Regions from separate parts of the Enterococcus gilvus ATCC BAA-350 genome, predicted to be linked through region 3. Evidence: predicted binding sites of a transcription regulator. Region 3 holds the regulator's gene; each other region holds the start of a gene.
What was found. The regulator HrcA, encoded in region 3, represses chaperone genes, less so after heat shock. The targets are predictions, from matches to a motif close to TTAGCACTCNNNNNNNNNGAGTGCTAA.
Positions count from the first base shown of each region.

Region 1: the regulator HrcA is predicted to act here: its motif matches at 1,387-1,413, upstream of I592_RS00970 (Hsp20/alpha crystallin family protein).
Region 2: the regulator HrcA is predicted to act here: its motif matches at 1,663-1,689, upstream of clpP (ATP-dependent Clp endopeptidase proteolytic subunit ClpP).

Region 1 is NZ_ASWH01000001.1:197,308-203,746, forward strand. It holds gene mprF (bifunctional lysylphosphatidylglycerol flippase/synthetase MprF) at 1-904, shown strand, start outside; gene I592_RS00970 (Hsp20/alpha crystallin family protein) at 950-1,354, opposite strand; gene ispE (4-(cytidine 5'-diphospho)-2-C-methyl-D-erythritol kinase) at 1,597-2,448, shown strand; gene I592_RS00980 (metal ABC transporter substrate-binding protein) at 2,687-3,652, shown strand; gene I592_RS00985 (metal ABC transporter ATP-binding protein) at 3,709-4,389, shown strand; gene I592_RS00990 (metal ABC transporter permease) at 4,362-5,192, shown strand; gene purR (pur operon repressor) at 5,432-6,250, shown strand.
Region 2 is NZ_ASWH01000001.1:1,123,739-1,130,177, forward strand. It holds gene I592_RS05615 (DNA/RNA non-specific endonuclease) at 1-217, shown strand, start outside; gene I592_RS05620 (lactate utilization protein) at 333-974, shown strand; gene clpP (ATP-dependent Clp endopeptidase proteolytic subunit ClpP) at 1,032-1,625, opposite strand; gene I592_RS05630 (hypothetical protein) at 2,016-2,531, shown strand; gene I592_RS05635 (glycerophosphodiester phosphodiesterase) at 2,611-3,345, shown strand; gene miaA (tRNA (adenosine(37)-N6)-dimethylallyltransferase MiaA) at 3,342-4,265, shown strand; gene hflX (GTPase HflX) at 4,344-5,588, shown strand; gene I592_RS05650 (methionine gamma-lyase family protein) at 5,572-6,439, shown strand, end outside.
Region 3 is NZ_ASWH01000001.1:1,328,759-1,335,197, reverse strand. It holds gene I592_RS06620 (plasmid pRiA4b ORF-3 family protein) at 1-335, opposite strand, end outside; gene dnaJ (molecular chaperone DnaJ) at 426-1,586, opposite strand; gene dnaK (molecular chaperone DnaK) at 1,736-3,565, opposite strand; gene grpE (nucleotide exchange factor GrpE) at 3,623-4,159, opposite strand; gene hrcA (heat-inducible transcriptional repressor HrcA) at 4,193-5,233, opposite strand; gene hemW (radical SAM family heme chaperone HemW) at 5,355-6,439, opposite strand, start outside.

The sequences.
Region 1 (6,439 bases), 1.1 Mb from region 3:
TCAGGAAAATGGCAATGATCAAATTATTTTCGGCTTTCAAACCCGGGCGAATAAGTGTTTTGTGTTAGGTGATCCTGTGGGGAATCCTGAAAAATGGCAGGCCGCGACGTTTGCGTTTATGGAGCACGCGGATCGATTGGGCTACCAGTTGGCGTTTTATAAGATCTCTGAAGAATACGTGCTGCTTTTGCATGACCTTGGCTTCCATTTTGATAAGATCGGCGAAACAGGTGTGACGGACTTTACGCGGCACAAGCTAGATGTTTTCTCGGATCGCTTTGAATTCAAACGGTTGACCAATGAGGGGTACCAGTTCATTTACTTTGAAAAGCTGCCGGAAGAAGTTTTCGATGAGTTAGAGGAAATTTCTGATGAATGGTTAAATGGAGAAAAAGAGAAATGCTTCTCCGTTGGACGTTTTGACCGCAGTTATATCAAAACAAGCAATGTAGGGATCGCACGTGATCCGCAAAACCGGGTCGTCGGCTTCATTACTGAACAGCCGATCAACGGTGCACAGGCTTCCTTTGATCTTTTGCGTTTCCGAAATGACGTACCGAATGAGCTGCCGACGTTCTTGAAGCTGCATTTGATGGATGAGCTGAAAAAACAAGGCTACACAGAAGTCTATCAAGGCATGGCTCCGTTAGCAAAAGTGGGCGAGACGTCCTTTGCCTTTTTAGGAGAGCGGATCATGAATTTGATTTATAAATACGGTCACTCGATTTACGCCTTCCAACAGGTAGCAGAGGAAAAAAATGTCTACGTGGATCAATGGCGCCCAAGGTATTTTGCCTACATGAAAGACAGCAGCTTCCTGTTTTCCGCCTTGCAATTATTATTTTTGATCGGTAGAGGAAAGAATAAGGGTGCTACGATCTCAGAAGAAATGATCGAAGTATAAAAATACGAGCCGCGAAAGCGCGCTCGTATTTTTTGTATGCAGAAATTAATCGATCGTGATCGCTTTGCCTTTTTTCTCTTCGTAGTTTTCTTTCGGCAAGGTCAACGTCAGGACCCCATTTTCAAAGGTCGCACGGATCTCTTCGTCGGCGATGTCCGGGACAGCGAATTGGCGATGGTACGCACTAGTGGCACGTTCTCTGCGAACAAAACGACCATCATCCTTCACTTCGTTTTCGGTAGAATGTTCTGCGTCGATTGAAAGAATGTCATTGTTGTAATGAATCGCTATTTCTGATTTCTCAAAACCAGGGAGATCCGCTTTTACTTCATAGTGGTCATCCATGTCGCGAATATCCACACTCATTTTGCGATCATCCCAAAAGGTGTTCACCAGTTTGCCAACCAAATCTTCTCCATCCAACCAGTCATTTTTCGGTAATAGATTCATACAGTATTCCTCCTCATTTGTCATAGCCTTGTTTCATACGGCAATCGAACGTGTGCTAAAAATCTGGAACATGTCGCGGATAATCCTCTTGTTGAGTTTTGAAAGTAGCTCCTTCTTTCATGGTAAAGCCTCAGGTGAAAATATTCAACTTATTTAAAGCGCCTATGCTAGAATGAATTATCTATACATTTACTATGGGCTATGATAGAATCGTCTAGTGAAAAATTTGAACGGGTGAGAAAATGGAGATTATGGAGAAGGCCCCAGCGAAGATCAATTTGGGCCTCGATATTTTAGGCAAACGACCGGATGGCTTGCATGAATTGGCGATGGTCATGGCAAGTATTGATCTAGCGGATCGTTTGTATTTGGAAGAGATTCCCGAAAATAAAATTATCATTGAGACCAATAAGGCTTTTTTACCCACGGATAAAAAGAACCACGTTTATGAAGCGCTGGAGCTGGTCAAAGAGCGTTTTAACATAGATAAAGGACTGCGGGTCAAAATCCATAAGGAAATTCCAGTAGCGGCTGGTTTAGGTGGCGGATCAACGGATTCGGCGGCGGCTTTGCGAGCGGTCAATCGCCTTTGGAACTTGGGGCTCTCAATTGAGGAATTAGCGGCTCTTGGAGCAGAAGTTGGGTCCGACGTGCCTTATTGCGTGTATGGGCAGACTTCTTTAGTAGAAGGATTTGGTGAAAAGGTGACCCCGATCGCACCAATGCCTCAATGCTGGGTAGTGGTGGTCAAGCCGCGAATGAGCGTTTCGACGCGTACGATTTTTGCCAAGATCGTCATGGAGGATCTGTATCATCCAGACATCGAGGCGCTGGTATCTGCCATTGAAGAAAATGATTATCAGAAAATGACTGAGAATCTAGGCAATTCGATGGAGGTTGTAACCATCAAAAAGCATCCGGTGATCCAACAATTAAAAGATCGAATGCTGAAGTATGGTGCCGACGCGGCGATGATGAGCGGCAGCGGCCCAACGGTCTATGCACTATGTCATAAATATTCGCGGGCCAAGCATGTGTTGAATGCATTAAAAGGGTTTTGCGACGAAGTGTATCTCGTTCGCACGCTGAAGTAGATCCTCAGGGGTCTATTTTTTTTGGCTTCTTCTCGATAAGCAAGGATTAAATAACGGGAAATCACAAATGAACCGGATACAGGTGTCCTTTTTCATATGAACAAAACCTCATTTGTATTACGGTTTATCAGCGTTTTTATGTAGTAAATCGTAAATTTTACGATTTGTGTTGACGGATAGAAAAACATTTGGTAAATTGATTCTTGTCTTAAAAAGTAAAGAGAAGGTGTTTCAATAGATGAAGATGCAAAAAGGACTACTTTTATTAGGAACTGTGGTACTATCAATTTTGCTGACTGCATGCGGCAGTCAAGAGAAAAAAGAAGCGTCATCAGAAGGAAAACTGCAAGTCATGACGACGTTCTATCCAATGTATGAATTTACGAAGCAGGTCGTAGGAAATAAAGGCGAGGTGGAATTGTTGATCCCCGCCGGTACAGAACCCCATGACTTTGAGCCGTCAGCGAAAGATTTGGCTAAGATCTCTGATTCAGATGTATTTGTTTACAACAGCCCAGAATTGGAAACGTGGACGAAGAACCTGACAGATACGGTCGATACGAAGAAGACTGAAATTATCCAAGCGTCGAAGGACATCAAACTGATGGAAGGGACAGCGCATGACCATGAAGATACACACGATCATGACTCCGACGAGCACGACGAACATGGGCATTCCCATGATCTAGATCCCCATGTCTGGCTGGACCCAGCGTTAGCGATCAAAGAAGTGGAAACGATCCGCGATCAGTTAAGTAAAAAATACCCAGAGGACAAAGCAGCTTTTGAGAAAAATGCCTCTAAGTATATCGAAGAATTGAAAGCCTTAGATGCAGACTATCAGTCCGCATTCAAAGAGGCGAAAAACAAAACATTCGTGACACAACACGCGGCTTTTGGCTACTTGGCCAATCAGTATGGGCTGACGCAAGAAGCCATCGCTGGAATTTCTCCAGACCAAGAACCGTCTCCGAGCCGCTTGAGTGAATTGAAACATTATGTAGAGGATCATGACGTCAAGGTCATCTATTTTGAAGAAAATGCCTCTTCAAAAGTGGCAGAAACCTTATCCAAAGAGACCGGTGTGAAGCTGGAAGTCTTGAATCCGCTGGAAAGCTTGACGGACAAACAACTCAAAAACGGGGAAAATTACGTTTCTGTCATGAGAGAGAACTTAGAGGCATTAAAAGAAAGTATTAAATAGAAGCTTTCCGTTTTTTTGGAAAAGCGAGTCATTTATAGGAAAAAGGGGCGAAAAAAATGTCGTATATCCAGGTAGAAGATCTTTCATTTTATTATGACAACGAACCGGTATTGGAAAACGTTTCTTACCATGTAGACCCCGGTGAGTTTGTCATTTTAACTGGAGAAAATGGTGCCGCAAAATCGACATTGATCAAAGCGACATTGGGGTTGTTAAAACCCAGCAGTGGAAAAGTAACCATTGCGAAAAAAAATTCCCAAGGGAAAAAATTGAGTATCGGCTATATTCCGCAACAGGTCGCTTCCTTCAACGCAGGATTTCCCAGCACTGTTTTGGAATTAGTAGAATCCGGGCGTTATCCGCAAGGAAAATGGTTTAAAAAACTCTCTCCTCGAGATCACGAGCATGTGCAAAAGGCACTAGAATCCGTCGATATGTGGAATATGCGCCACAAAAAAGTCGGAGAATTGTCTGGTGGGCAAAAACAGCGCATCAGCTTGGCGCGTTTGTTCGCTAAAAATCCCGATTTGCTGATTTTGGATGAACCGACTACGGGAATGGATGAGAAATCGCGCAATGCTTTTTATGAATTGCTGCGCCACAGCGCCCACGCGCATGGCAAAAGCATTCTTATGATCACCCACGATCATGAAGATACAAAAAAATACATGGATCGTCATATTCGATTGGTGCGAAAGGAGAATTCAAAATGGCGTTGCTTTCATATGAGTTCATGAGACGGGCTTTTCTAGCCGCGATCTTTATTGCAGGAATTGCCCCAATGCTGGGTGTCTTCCTAGTCATTCGCCGCCAATCACTGATGGCAGATACCCTGTCTCATGTTTCGTTGGCAGGTGTCGCCTTAGGGTTCTTCTTGAATTTGAACCCGACCGGGACGACCTTGTTAGTCGTAGTCGTCGCAGCGATCATCATGGAGTATTTGCAAAATATGTACAGCTCCTATTCGGAAATATCGATTGCGATTTTAATGGCGGCTGGTTTGGCAGTAGCCTTAGTATTGATGAGTCTGGCTCCGGGGAGTTCGGCAGTCAGCATACAGTCGTATCTGTTTGGTTCGATCGTTACGATCACTTGGCAGCAAGTCGTCTTTTTAGGGATTTTATTTGTGTTGGTAGGTATTTTGTTCCTATTATTCAAACGTCCGATGTACGTGTTGACCTTCGACGAAGACATCGCCGCAGTGGATGGGTTGCCTGTCCGCATGATGTCCATGATCTTTAATGTGGTCACAGGCGTAGCCATTGCCATAATGATCCCTATCGCAGGGGCGCTGCTGATCTCGGCGATCATGGTGCTGCCAGCCGCGATCGGGATGCGCGTCGGCAAAAGCTTTAATATCGTGATTTTCGTCAGTGTCTTCGTCGGCTTTATAGGAATGATCGGCGGATTGACGGGTTCGTACTATTTAGACACACCGCCGGGCGCAACGATTACACTGGGCTTCATCTTATTGTTCCTAATCGTTAACGGGATTCGCCAATTCCGAATCATGATTCAACGTAGACAGGTTCAAAAGTAGAGGAAAGCGAAAGCTTTTCCTCTTTTTTTGCGCAATAATTAATAAATTCCGAACTTTTCGACTTTAAAACAAGAAAATGCTCGAATTTTATTCGCTAAACCCTTATAATGAGAAACGATAAATCAGAAAAGACGATCAAATGCGTGCTATTCGTTTTCTATGAACAGATAGACGCTCAAAATCAAGTATTATTTTCCGGTTGAAAAATAGGACATTAAATTGAAATAGGAGTGAATTACGTGAAAGTACGTCGAAGTGAACGATTAATCGACATGACACAATATTTGTTGGATCATCCCCATGACTTGATTCCACTAACATTTTTTGCAGCTAGATATGGTTCGGCCAAATCATCGATCAGTGAAGATTTAGCCATCGTAAAGAAAACATTCAAAGAACGAGGAACCGGCTTTTTAGAAACGATCCCTGGTGCTGCGGGCGGTGTTGTCTTCACGCCAAGTATCACAGACGAAGAAGCACAAGAATATATCGAATCTTTGGCGGAACGTCTGTCAGAAGAAGACCGTTTATTACCTGGCGGCTATGTTTATTTGTCCGATATGCTGGGGCAGCCTGACTTGCTTCGCAAAGTAGGACGGATCATCGCAGCGCAATATTTAGACAAAAATGTGGATGCCGTCATGACGGTTGCCACAAAAGGGGTACCGATCGCGCAGGCTGTTTCCTACTACTTGAACGCGCCATTTGTCATCGTTCGCCGTGACTCAAAGATTACGGAAGGTTCAACCGTCAGTGTGAATTATGTTTCAGGTTCTTCAGAGCGAATCGAGAAAATGGAACTGTCAAAACGCAGCTTGAAACGCGGATCAAAAGTTTTGATCGTGGATGACTTCATGAAGGGCGGCGGGACCGTTAACGGAATGAAGAGCCTGATCGAAGAATTTGAAGCGGAGCTTGTGGGTATTACCGTTTTTGCAGAATCGAAGTTCAAAGGTGAACGCGCCATCGATGATTACAATTCATTGTTGTTCGTCCAAGATGTCGATACGAGTACGAAAACCATTACGGTCGTACCGGGAAATTGCTTCGATAACTAAAATATAGAAGTGCTATGCTGAGTGGACTCCCTTTATTTTTTAATGGATGGAGTCTAACGGGCTAGCCTTTTTTGCGTCTGGCTAGTAAAATGGTAGAAGCGCGGAAAATGACGGATCGACGAAAGACCGCAAATGGAAGGAAAACGTGTTTTTGTTTGTTGTTGCACGGTCTGTCTCGTTAGAAACTTC
Region 2 (6,439 bases), 210 kb from region 3:
CGATCACGAAAAGGAAATCGGAAATTATATACGTAAAACCAATCACCATGTCCGTTATCGGGTGACGCCTTATTTCAAAGGGGAAGAATTGGTTGCGCGAGGCATTCAAATGGAGGCGGAAAGTATCGAAGATGATCAAATTTCCTTTAACCTTTTTGTTTATAATGTGCAAGAAGGCATTACGATTGATTATCAAACAGGCTACTCGCAAAAGTAGTAAAGAAATCACCCAAATTTGGGTGATTTTTTATTAGAAAAAGTCGTTATCCTATTGTTATTATGAGAAATTTCCTTGAGAATAAAGAAGAAGCTAAAGGAGAGGGGTGCGAACAATGGAAGAGTACCAACGGGAACGTTATCTGGCTGCAGCAATGACGCTTAGTAAAAAATTAGCGCGCCGACAATTTCAACCAATCATTTGTCGAAATTTAGAGGAAGCAGCAGATCATGCGTTAGATATGATTGATCCGAACAAGACAGTAGGGCTTGGCGGCTCTATTACAGTGGAACAATCTGGGATAATTGAAAGGTTGTATCAGCGTGATCAGAAAATGATTGATCGCGAACAAACGAATTCGGTGGAAGCGCGGCATCAAGTGATGAAGCAAGCGTTGACTGCTGATTATTTTTTGACTAGTATCAACGGGATCTCTGAAGAGGGAGAATTGGTAAACGTCGATAGTGTTGGCAACAGGGTAGCTGCGTTAACGTATGGACCAGATAGAGTAATCGCATTTGTCAGTATGAGAAAAGTGTATGGGAATCTTGAGACTACCTTAGAAATGGTTCGCAAAAACACGGCGCCATTGAATGCCCACCGTTTAGGGTTAGAAAAGACCCCTTGTATAAAGAAAGGTACTTGCGGAGACTGTCTGAACACAGAATGCATTTGTAATACGATCGCGATTACTCGCCGCTCAATGGAGAAAGACCGCATCCTTTTATTTTTGATCCTTGAAGATGTTGGGTTATAGGAGAGTATTTTATAGAGAACACAAAAAAACCGAGGAATTTTCCTCGGTTTTCTGTGTTTAGCTTAAAGAACTGCTGTTTTCCATTACTTCATCGATCAAACCGTAAGCTTTTGCTTCGTCGGCAGACATGAAGTTATCACGATCTGTGTCACGTTCAATGACTTCGATCGGTTGACCAGTACGTTCAGACAAAATGTTGTTTAAACGTTCGCGGGTCTTCAAAATGTGGCGAGCAGCGATTTCAATCTCTGTTGCTTGTCCTTGCGCACCACCAAGAGGTTGGTGGATCATGATCTCAGCGTTTGGCAATGCAAAACGTTTGCCTTTCGCGCCAGCGGTCAACAGGAAGCTTCCCATAGAAGCAGCCATACCAAGTACAATGGTTTGCACATCGGCTTTGACAAAATTCATTGTGTCAAAAATCGCTAAACCGGCAGATACGCTACCACCTGGTGAATTGATGTAAAGATAAATATCCTTTTCAGAGTCTTGGGCATCCAAGAAAAGTAATTGGGCGATAATAGTGTTCGCCATATCATCGTTCACTTCACCGCTTAACATGATGATGCGGTCTTTCAATAAACGAGAATAAATGTCGTAAGCACGTTCGCCACGAGATGATTGTTCAATGACTGTAGGGACTAAATTCATAGTGAATCCTCCTTAAAAATAGTGTTCGTAATTTAGTTTAGCACAAACGAGGTTGGATTGCTAAAACTTAAAGAAAGTATACAACGTTGGTCAGTTTTGGTCAAATGGAAGGCTTCGATTTTTAAGACGTATCAAACTATCCTAGAAACACGAAAATATGGTACTATTAATAACGAAAAGAACAAACTATTCATTCGTTGATTTTATTTTTATCGTGTATCCTTCAAAAAATGGTATATCACAGAAAAATGTTATAAATTAGACGAGCTTTTTTTATTTATATCTTTAAAAGCGATCGTCTCATTTTTTAAATTTTCAAAGGGATCGCATAGTGAACAGCGACGTGTTTTTAAAGAAATAGTCCTTAATAGGAACTGGGAGGGAACAAATGTGGAAATTGCATTAATCGGACTAATCGGTGTATTGATCGGGGCAGGCTTGACGGGGATCGCCGTCTACTTTGTTTTTAGATATATTGATTCGCGCCATATTCGTGAAAGAGAACTGGAACATCAGGTCAAAGAAATCGAGACAATTAACCTTTTAAACAAGAAAATCAATGAGGTTTTATCAAAGCGCAATGTGATGATGCAAGAATATGTATCCTTTAATTCATTTGATGATTGCTACATTACGATTGATGACTTTATCTACTTGAACTCATTCACAGCGCAAAATAATTTTTATTTGCCAAACTATTTAATTGAAGAATTCTTCAAAAATATTTCCCATCGAAAAGTTATTTTATCCCCTGAAGAAACGGTCAAAATCGGCGGCTATACTTATAAAGGCGGGCGGATTGTGATGGAGACCTTCTCTGAACAACTTTTAGAAATATTGAACGAGAAAAAACAAAAATTATCTCGCTCAACAAAACAACCATTACGCTATTTTAACGTACAATAATACATTCACGAATACTCGTGAGCAGACTTATGTCAGGTTATTGAAAAATGATCGTTGACTACGGACGAGGTGACTATAGATGACAGTAATTATTGCTCATCGCGGGAGTGCTGGAACACATCCAGAGAATACATTGCCTGCGTTTATGGAAGCAGTGCGAGCCGGTGCAGACGGGATCGAACTGGATGTTCAATTAACTGCGGATCAGCAGTTAGTCGTGATTCATGATGAGAGCGTTGATCGAACGACTGACGGAAAGGGCTTGATCCGTGAGTTGACATTAAAGGAAATAAAAAAACTAGATGCTGGAAGCTGGTTTGATGAAAAATACCAAGCAACGAAGATTTCGACCTTGCAGGAAGTCTTGAACCTCTTGCTGCAAATGCGCTTTCGCGGTTTTTTGTGTATTGAGATCAAAACAAATAAATTCCATTATCCTGGGATCGAAGAAAAAATATCGGCGGTCATGACTAGTAAAGAGTGGCCATTTACGTATTGGTATGCAAGTTTCAATATTGATTCGCTGCACATCATGCATCAATTTGAACCGGATGCTCAATATGATCTGATTCAAAAAAATGACTTAGAAAAAAGCCAAGTCGTTCTAGATACTGATTTTATTGAGGGCTTGCATCCTAGTTATGATTGGGTCAAACAGAATCCAGAAATCGCCAAAAACTATGAGAAAACCATCCGTCCGTGGACGCCAAATCTGTACGAGACGATGATGACTTGTTATGAAAAGAACCTCGCTGGAATCATCACTGATTTTCCGGAAAAAGCGATTCGTGCGAGAAGCAGGTATAAGCAATGAAAGTAATTGCAATTGTGGGACCGACAGCAGTTGGTAAGACGAGCTTGAGCATCGACCTTGCCAAACGTTTTGACGGAGAGATCATCAGCGGCGATTCCATGCAAGTCTACCGCGGCCTCGATATCGGGACTGCAAAAGTGACTTTAGAAGAACAGGCTGGCGTTTTGCACCATTTGATAGATGTGCGAGATATAGACCAAAGCTATTCTGCAGCCGACTTCCAACAGGCGGCTAGAGAAGTGATTCAAGAAATCACTGATCGAGGAAAAGTCCCCATTGTTGTCGGCGGAACAGGACTTTATATCCAATCGTTGTTATGGGACTACAAACTTGGAAGTGAAGGCGAACGAACGGACGAGTCATTAAGAGAAAAATACGAAGCGATCGCTGAAGCTGAAGGGAATGAAGCCCTGTGGAGGCTCCTGCAGGCGAAAGATCCATTGGCTGCGGAAAAAATCCATTACAATAATCGAAAAAAAATGATTCGAGCACTGGAAGTGTTTGAATTGACGGGCCATTCTATTTTAGAACCGAAAGAACAACCGAAAGAACTTTATGACAGCTTTTTGATCGGCTTGAACACGGAGCGTACGCGCTTGTATCGACGAATCAATGAACGTGTGGATTTAATGGTGGAGCAAGGCGTGTTGGAAGAAGCAAGGCAATTAGCAAAGACTCCAGAAGTTCAGGCGGCACAGGGAATTGGCTATAAAGAATTCTTCCCCTATTTTTCAGGCGAGTGTTCATTGGACAGCGCGATCGAGGAAGTAAAATTACATTCACGAAGATATGCAAAACGTCAATTGACCTGGTTTCGAAATCGGATGTCGGTTCATTGGTATGATCTGGTTCAACATCCAGAAGCAATTGACGAGGTCGAAGCAGCTATAGAAAAATGGTTGTCTAGCGAGAAAGAATAGACGAAATCGACCGTTAAGAAGCAGAAAGAGTCTTTTTTTATTTAAAAAATACAGCAGCATTACTTAGGAGGAAACGAATTGTCAGAAAGAGTCATTTTAGTCGGCGTCGAAACAGATGAGACCAAGTATAACTTTTTGGAATCGATGCATGAGTTGGCTGGACTAACCAAAACGGCTCATGGCGAAATAGTTTTTTCATTGACCCAAAAACGTCCAAGAATCGATCGTCAAACGATCATCGGTAAAGGGAAAGTAGAAGAACTGGCACAATTGGTAGACGCCCATGAAGCAGAGCTGGTCATCTTCAACCATGCATTGACGCCGCGTCAAAGCCAAACCATCGAGGAGCGGGTTGGTGTTCCTGTGATTGATCGTATTCAGTTGATTTTAGATATTTTTGCCCAAAGAGCGCGTTCTAAAGAAGGAAAGCTGCAAGTGGAACTAGCACAGTTAGAGTATTTATTGCCTCGACTGACTGGGCAAGGGCAAAGCTTGTCGCGGCTCGGTGGTGGGATCGGGACACGTGGACCCGGGGAAACAAAACTAGAAACCGATCGCCGTCATATTCGTCGTCGGGTCTCTGCCATCAAAAAAGAAGTGAAGGAAGTCGAAGCACATCGGGAACGAAGCCGGCAAAAACGGCAGCAATCCAGCGTTTTCCAGATGGGGTTGATTGGCTATACGAATGCCGGGAAATCGACTATTCTAAATCTGCTGACGAATGCAGATACGTATTCTGAGGATCAGCTATTTGCGACGTTGGACCCTTTGACAAAGCGTTGGCATCTTCCTCAAGGGATGGAAACGACGATCACGGATACTGTTGGCTTTATTCAAGATTTGCCGACGCAATTAGTGGATGCGTTTCAGTCCACGCTGGAAGAAAGCCGCGGCATGGACTTGCTGCTCCATATCGTTGATGCTAGTGCTGAGGACCGTCAGCAACAAGAAAAGACAGTAAATGACTTATTGAAAGATCTACACATGGAGACTATCCCTATGCTGACGATCTACAATAAAGCCGACCGTATTGATGAATTTACATTTACTCCGACCTTGTTTCCAAGTGTGTTGATTTCAGCAAAGACCAACAGAGGCAAGGAATTACTTGAGGATTCCATCAAGCAGGAGATCATGAATTTATTAGAGCCTTATATAGTAACGTTGAATGCGGATGAAGGCCAGGCATTAAGTGAAATGAAACGAGAGACCCTTGTCTTGAGTGAAACCTTTGATGAAGAAAACGAACACTATATCGTCCGTGGGTTTGCTAAGAAGAATTCTCTCTGGATTAGGAGAATGGATGATGAATTGGACAACTGATCTAGCACCAGAGTTAGTTGAAAAAGTCGACCGAGTCGATCAAAAAATCGCTGGTCGATTGCAAGAAGTACGAGAGGTCGCGTTATCAAATCAAGCGAAAGTCTTGGCCGCGTTTCGAGAGAATCATGTTTCGGAAAGCCATTTTTTACCTTCTACCGGGTACGGGAATGACGATCAGGGACGGGATGTTTTGGAAGCTGTGTACGCACAAACTTTTGGCGCGGAAGTTGCACTCGTACGCCCTCAAATCGTTTCTGGGACACACGCGATCGCCACTTCGTTATTTGGTGTGCTGCGTCCTGGGGATGATCTGCTTTATATTACCGGAACGCCCTACGACACATTACTTGAAGTTATCGGCGTACAAGGCAATGGAATCGGGTCGTTTAAGGAATACAACATCGGTTACGACGAAGTTGACTTATTGGAAGACGGTGCCGTTGATTTTGATGGGATCAAAGCGAAGATCACGGATAAAACAAAAGTGATTGCGATCCAGCGTTCACGGGGCTATGCCTCACGGCCCTCATTTACGATAAAAAAAATCAAAGAAATGTGTGATTTTGTCAAAACGATCGCGCCGAATGTCGTGATCTTTGTCGATAATTGTTATGGAGAGTTTGCTGAATTATTGGAACCGACGCAAGTGGGTGCTGATTTGATGGCGGGATCATTGATCAAAAATCCTGGTGGCGGAATCGCTAAAACAGGCGGCTATATCGCTGGGAAACAGGAATTGATCGAGCGTTGTGCCTATCGCTTAACAACACCAGGTGTAGGTGCTGAAGGCGGTGCGATGCTTGGCAGTGTCTTTGATATGTTACAGGGATTTTTCCTGGCACCTCATGTGG
Region 3 (6,439 bases):
GTTTTATTGAGATAAATAACGTATTGCATTTCTTTACATTCCTCTTTGGTAATAATTCTTTCATTATACAATGCGTAATAAAGGTCTAGCAGCATTTGATAAGCATAAAAACTTTCATCGATATATAGCGGCATATGGTTCGGCAAATGATGGATCAAAGCTTCTTTAACGAGTTCTTCATCTAGCAATTTCCCACTGAGCCTTCCTTTATCAACAAAGTTTAAAAAGAATTCTACCGTGCGAATAAGACCGTCCGGTTCAGCAAGTCCTCCAGCAATAAAATAGTACACCATATCTTTGGTCATTCGATCAAACAGCTTGTCCAATTTATCCATGCGAACCTCCCTTAAACACATTTTCTCTTTTCATTAAGGATAAAAGAAAAAAGAGGCCTAATCAATACTGAATTGATTAAGCCTCTAAACTTATTTTTTTCCACCAAAGGCATCTTTCACTTTGCCAAAGAAACCTTCTTCTTTTTGTTCGCTTACTGTTTGCCCGCCTGCTTCAGCAAATGCACGTAGCGCATCACGCTGCTTCTCATTCAAGTTTTTAGGTGTAATGATTTTCACCGTTACTTGTTGATCGCCATTCGTATTTCCACGAAGTCTCGGAGCGCCTTTTCCGCGGAGTCTAAATTTAGCACCTGTTTGTGTGCCCGCAGGTACTTTCAATTTAACATCTCCATGAACGGTAGGGACATTGACTTCATCCCCTAGAGCCGCTTGGACAAAACTCAACGGCAAGGTGTAGTAAATTTCTCCGCCATCACGGTCGAAGATGTCACTTTGTTTCACTTTAAAGACAACATACAAATCTCCGTATGGTCCACCATTTACTCCAGCTTCGCCTTGATCCGCTAATCGCATTTGTTGGCCGTCTTCCACACCGGCAGGTACTTTTACCTTGACTGTATGAGGACGCTTCTCATGACCGGAACCATGACACGTTGGACAAGGATCTTTGATTTCTTTCCCTGTTCCATGACACACATCACATGTTTGACGGCTCATTACACGTCCAAGTGGTGTTTGGTGTTCAACGTTAATTGAACCAGAACCATGACATTTATGACAAACTTCTGGTTGCGTGCCAGGTTTTGCCCCATTTCCGTGACACGTATGACACGTTTCTTCACGGTTGTATTTAATGTCTTTTTCCACACCGAAAATAGCTTCTTCGAATTCAAGGTTGATTGAATATTGTAAATCTGCCCCTTGTCTTGGTGCTTTAGGATCTGCTTGACGTCCGCCGCCACCACCAAAGAAAGATTCAAAAATATCCTCAAATCCAAAACCGCCTGCTCCTCCGAAACCACCAGCACCGCCAAAACCGCCTGCTCCTCCAGCTCCAAAATTTGGATCTGTTCCCGCATGGCCGTATTGATCGTATGCCGCACGTTTTTGCGGATCGCTTAAAATCTCATAAGCTTCAGAAATCTCTTTAAACTTTTCCTCAGCATCGGCTTCTTTATTGATATCCGGATGGTATTGCTTGGAAAGCTTACGATATGCTTTTTTTATTTCATCATCCGAAGCACCTTTTTGTACCCCAAGGACTTCGTAATAATCCCGTTTTGTAGCCATTGGCTTCCCTCCATAATTTCATAGAATCGTTAGTATTGTATCACACTAAAAATCGATACGATACGTTTCTTAACGTTTTTCTAACGGACTTGCCAATCTTGAAAGAAAAAAGGCCAAAGCGATGACTTTGGCCTTTATCAACGAATCAATTATTTGTCGTCATCGTTAACTTCTTCAAAATCAGCATCTACGACATCATCCGCGCCGCCTTGAGCTGCGTTTGGATCAGCATCTGCTTGTTGTTGTGCCGCTTGTTCGTAAAGTTTAACTGTTAAGTTTTGTACGATTTCGTTCAATGCATCGCGTTTTTCTTTCATCAATTCGATGTCATTTGCTTCGACCGCTGCTTTTAGTTCATCGCGCGCGTCTTCTGCTTTTTTCACTTCGTCTGCATCTACTTTGCCTTCTAATTCTTTCAATGTTTTATCAACAGAGAATAGTAAAGCATCTACATCATTACGTAGGTCCACTTCTTCTTTACGAGCTTTATCAGCATCCGCATTTGCTTCTGCGTCTTTCACCATACGATCGATTTCATCGTCAGACAAACCTGATGAAGATTTGATCGTGATTTTTTGTTCTTTTTGTGTTCCTAGGTCTTTCGCAGAAACGTTTACGATACCGTTTTTGTCAATATCAAACGTTACTTCGATTTGAGGAATTCCACGAGGTGCAGCTGGAATATCTGTCAATTGGAAACGACCTAATGTTTTGTTATCAGCAGCCATTGGACGTTCACCTTGCAAGACATGGATGTCTACTGCAGGTTGGTTGTCAGCAGCTGTTGAGAATACTTGTGATTTACTTGTTGGGATCGTCGTATTTCGGTCGATCAATTTCGTGAACACGCCGCCCATTGTTTCGATACCCAATGATAATGGTGTTACGTCTAGTAATACAACATCTTTCACATCACCAGTGATGACCCCACCTTGGATCGCAGCACCCATTGCTACTACTTCATCTGGGTTAACTGATTTGTTTGGTTCTTTACCTGTTTCTTTACGAACAGCTTCTACAACTGCTGGAATACGAGTTGAACCACCGACTAAGATAACTTCGTCGACTTCTGATTGAGAAAGACCAGCATCTTTTAAGGCTTGACGAACAGGTGCTTTCGTACGTTCAACTAGATCAGCCGTAATTTCATCAAATTTTGCACGAGAAAGTGTTGTTTCTAAGTGCAACGGACCAGCATCGCCGGCTGTGATAAACGGTAAGCTGATTTGTGTTGAGCTGACACCTGATAAATCTTTTTTCGCTTTTTCAGCAGCATCTTTCAAACGTTGCATAGCCATTTTGTCTTTAGATAGATCAATGCCGTTTGCTTGTTTGAAATCAGCAACTAAGTAATCGATGATCTTGTTATCGAAGTCATCCCCACCAAGAGCGTTGTCTCCTGCTGTAGATAATACGTCAAAGACACCGTCGCCCAATTCAAGGATTGATACGTCGAACGTACCACCACCAAGGTCAAATACTAAGATTTTTTCATCCTTGTCTGTTTTGTCCAAACCGTAAGCCAATGCTGCAGCAGTTGGTTCATTCACGATACGTTCAACTTCTAAACCAGCAATTTTACCAGCGTCTTTTGTTGCTTGACGTTGAGAGTCATTGAAGTAAGCAGGAACTGTGATAACGGCTTTTTCAACTTTTTCGCCTAGGTAATCTTCTGCAAATCCTTTGATATATTGCAATACCATTGCAGAGATTTCTTGTGGAGTATATGATTTTCCGTCTGCTTCTACTTTGTATCCAGCTTCACCCATATGGCGTTTGATTGATGAAATTGTATCTGGGTTTGTAACTGCTTGACGTTTTGCGACTTCACCTACTTGGATCTCACCATTTTTGAATGAGACAACAGATGGTGTTGTGCGGTTTCCTTCTGGATTTGTAATGATTTTAGCTTCTCCGCCTTCTAAAACAGCTACTGCGGAGTTTGTTGTACCTAAGTCAATACCGATAATTTTACTCATAATTGAAAATCTCCTTTTCATTTATCTTTTAAATTTACTAATAAATAGTAGAATACTTTATTGAGCGACAACGACCATTGCGGGACGCAATACTCGGTCGTGTAGTTGATACCCTTTTTGTAAAACATTGACGATCGTTTCGGGTGCTACGTCGTCTTCTGCTGGAACTGTTTGAACCGCTTGATGAAGATTCGGGTCGAAGGTTTCACCTTCAGCTTTGATCTCTGTGATCCCCTCTTCTTTCAATGCAACGGTCAAACTCTCAAGTACCATTTCTACCCCTTTTTTCAGGCTGGCACTTTGATCATCTGTCACTTCCGTTGCTAAGGCTCTCTCCAAATTGTCGATCGCTGGTAATAATTTTTTCCCAAGATCCTGCGAACGGTAACGGATTAACTGTTCCCGCTCATTTTTGTTACGGTTAGACATATTTGCAATCTCAGCACGAGCTCGCAAGAATTTATCTTCCATTTCACTGAACTTGTTTGTTAAGTCTTCTACTTCAGAAACTTCTGGGATATCGATTTCTTCAGTTTCCATTGTTTCTTCCGCTTCAACTTCTTCTTCAACTTCATGTTTCTTTTCTTTTGCCACTACGCGTACTTCCTTTCTTTTTAGGAATCGTTTCTAGTGATATAAATCCAAAGAACGATAATAATCATCCAATGCATTTGTCAACTCGTATCGGAATACATCCAATAATCCGAAGATTTTTGAATACGGCATCGAGGTCGGGCCTAACAATGCGATCGTTCCTCGGCCATGCCCGCGAATTTCATAATTTGCTTGGATCATACTTAAATGATCAAACAAATCATTGCCTAACTCCGTACCGATCCGTACATGGATATTGTCATCTGAGGGAAGCAATAATTGTGTCAATTCATCCGAATTCTGCATCAGTGAATACATTGACTTTACATGATCGAAGTCCTGATCGGGATTGAAATTTAAAATATTCATTCGCCCACTAACAAAGACTTTATCTTCAAACGCCTCATTTAAAATCACATCGAACAAATGTCTGATGCCATCAGTGGTTTGAAAATAGCGATGTAAAATCATTGGAATCTCTGTTCGCAATTTCTGATAGACACTCATTAAAGGCTGTCCCACTAAACGATCATTGATGATTCGAACCATCTTCTCCAAGTCCTGACTGTCAACATTCTCAGGAATACGAAAAACTTGGCTTTCAACGTTCCCTTTGTCAGTAACGATGATTGCTAAAATTTGGCGATCATTCAATGGAACGATCCTAAATCCTGTTAACGTCCGATCTTTCATTTCAGGGCCGAGTGAAAATGCCGTATAGCTGGTAACCTGCGAAAGTATTCTTGCGGATTGTTGAATAATATCATCGATCTCATGAATATCTTTCTTTAACGAACTGCGAATTTGATCTGCTTCTTGATTACTCACCTTTATCGGCGTTAGTAGATGATCCACATAATAGCGATACCCCAGAGCTGAAGGAATCCTTCCTGATGAGGAATGAGTCTTTTCTAGCAAGCCTAATTCTTCTAAGGTCTTCATGTCGTTACGGATAGTCGCGGAACTTGCTTTTACGCCTTCTTCCATTAAACTTTTCGACCCAACTGGTTGTCCCGTATGGGTAAAGTTTTGGATGATCAAGCTGAGAATCAGTTTTTGTCTTTCCGTTAACATTCATCTCATCCTTTAGTTAGCACTCTTTCTTTTTAAGTGCTAACTCGATTATTAATATACCACATCTCCTATAGAAGTCAAGTGAAAAAAACAAAAAATTAGCACTCTGCAACAGAGAGTGCTAATCGTTTTTATTCAATAAAAATTCTTCAAAAACATCGTTTCCTCTAAACAATCCTGCCTTGGTCAGATGGATGCTGGTATCGGTCTCTATAATGAGCTTTTGCTGCTTTAATTTTTCAAGCACGTCACCATAAACATCCATTATTGACTGCTTAAAACGGGCTTCAAAAACCGCCTTTTCAACTCCTAAAATTTTTCTTAAGCCCAAGAACATTTCTTCTTCAATTTGCTCTCGTTCAGATAAGTATTCCTCTTCAAGAATTGGAAGACGATCGTCATTCAAAGACTTCAGGTAATGTTGTATCGGTCCGCGATTTTTATAGCGTCGATTTTCTAAGTAGCCGCTCGCGCCTGCCCCGATCCCAAAGTAATTTTGATTATTCCAGTAAACTAAATTATGCTTGCTCTCAAATCCTGGCTTAGCAAAATTACTGATCTCATATTGCATTCGTCCAGCTTTCTCCATTGCTTCAATTGTTTCAGCATACATTTGGGCCTCTACTTCTTGTTCAGGCAAATGCATTTTTCCTCGTCGCACCCAATTCATGAACATCGTTTGATTTTCTAAAATCAGGGAATAAAGTGCGTAATGCGGCAGATCTAAAGCCAAAGCCCGCTCCACGGTATCGCGGAAACTTTCTAAACTTTGACCTGGCAACGCATAAATCAAATCAATCGTTACATTTCTAAAATCCTTTTTTTCTAAAAGTTGAATGGTATCGTGCACGTCTTGCGCATTATGCTTACGGCCAATTTTTTTAAGTAAACGATCATCAAACGTTTGGACGCCCATAGATATCCGATTGACGCCATAATTACGCATCACATCTAATTTCTCTGCGGACAAATCCCCTGGATTGGCTTCCACAGTGAATTCTCCGTTCTCATAAGGAAGGATTTCTCTTAATCCACCGAATAGCCGGTCCAACTGTGCGGCATTCAAAGACGTTGGGGTTCCTCCGCCAATATAAAGTGTCTCCATCTTTTCGATCGGATGTTCACTCAGTGAAAGACGGGCTTCTTTCAATAAAGCTTCTATGTATTCATCCACTGGCTGGCCTTCAAGAAAAACTTTGTTGAAGT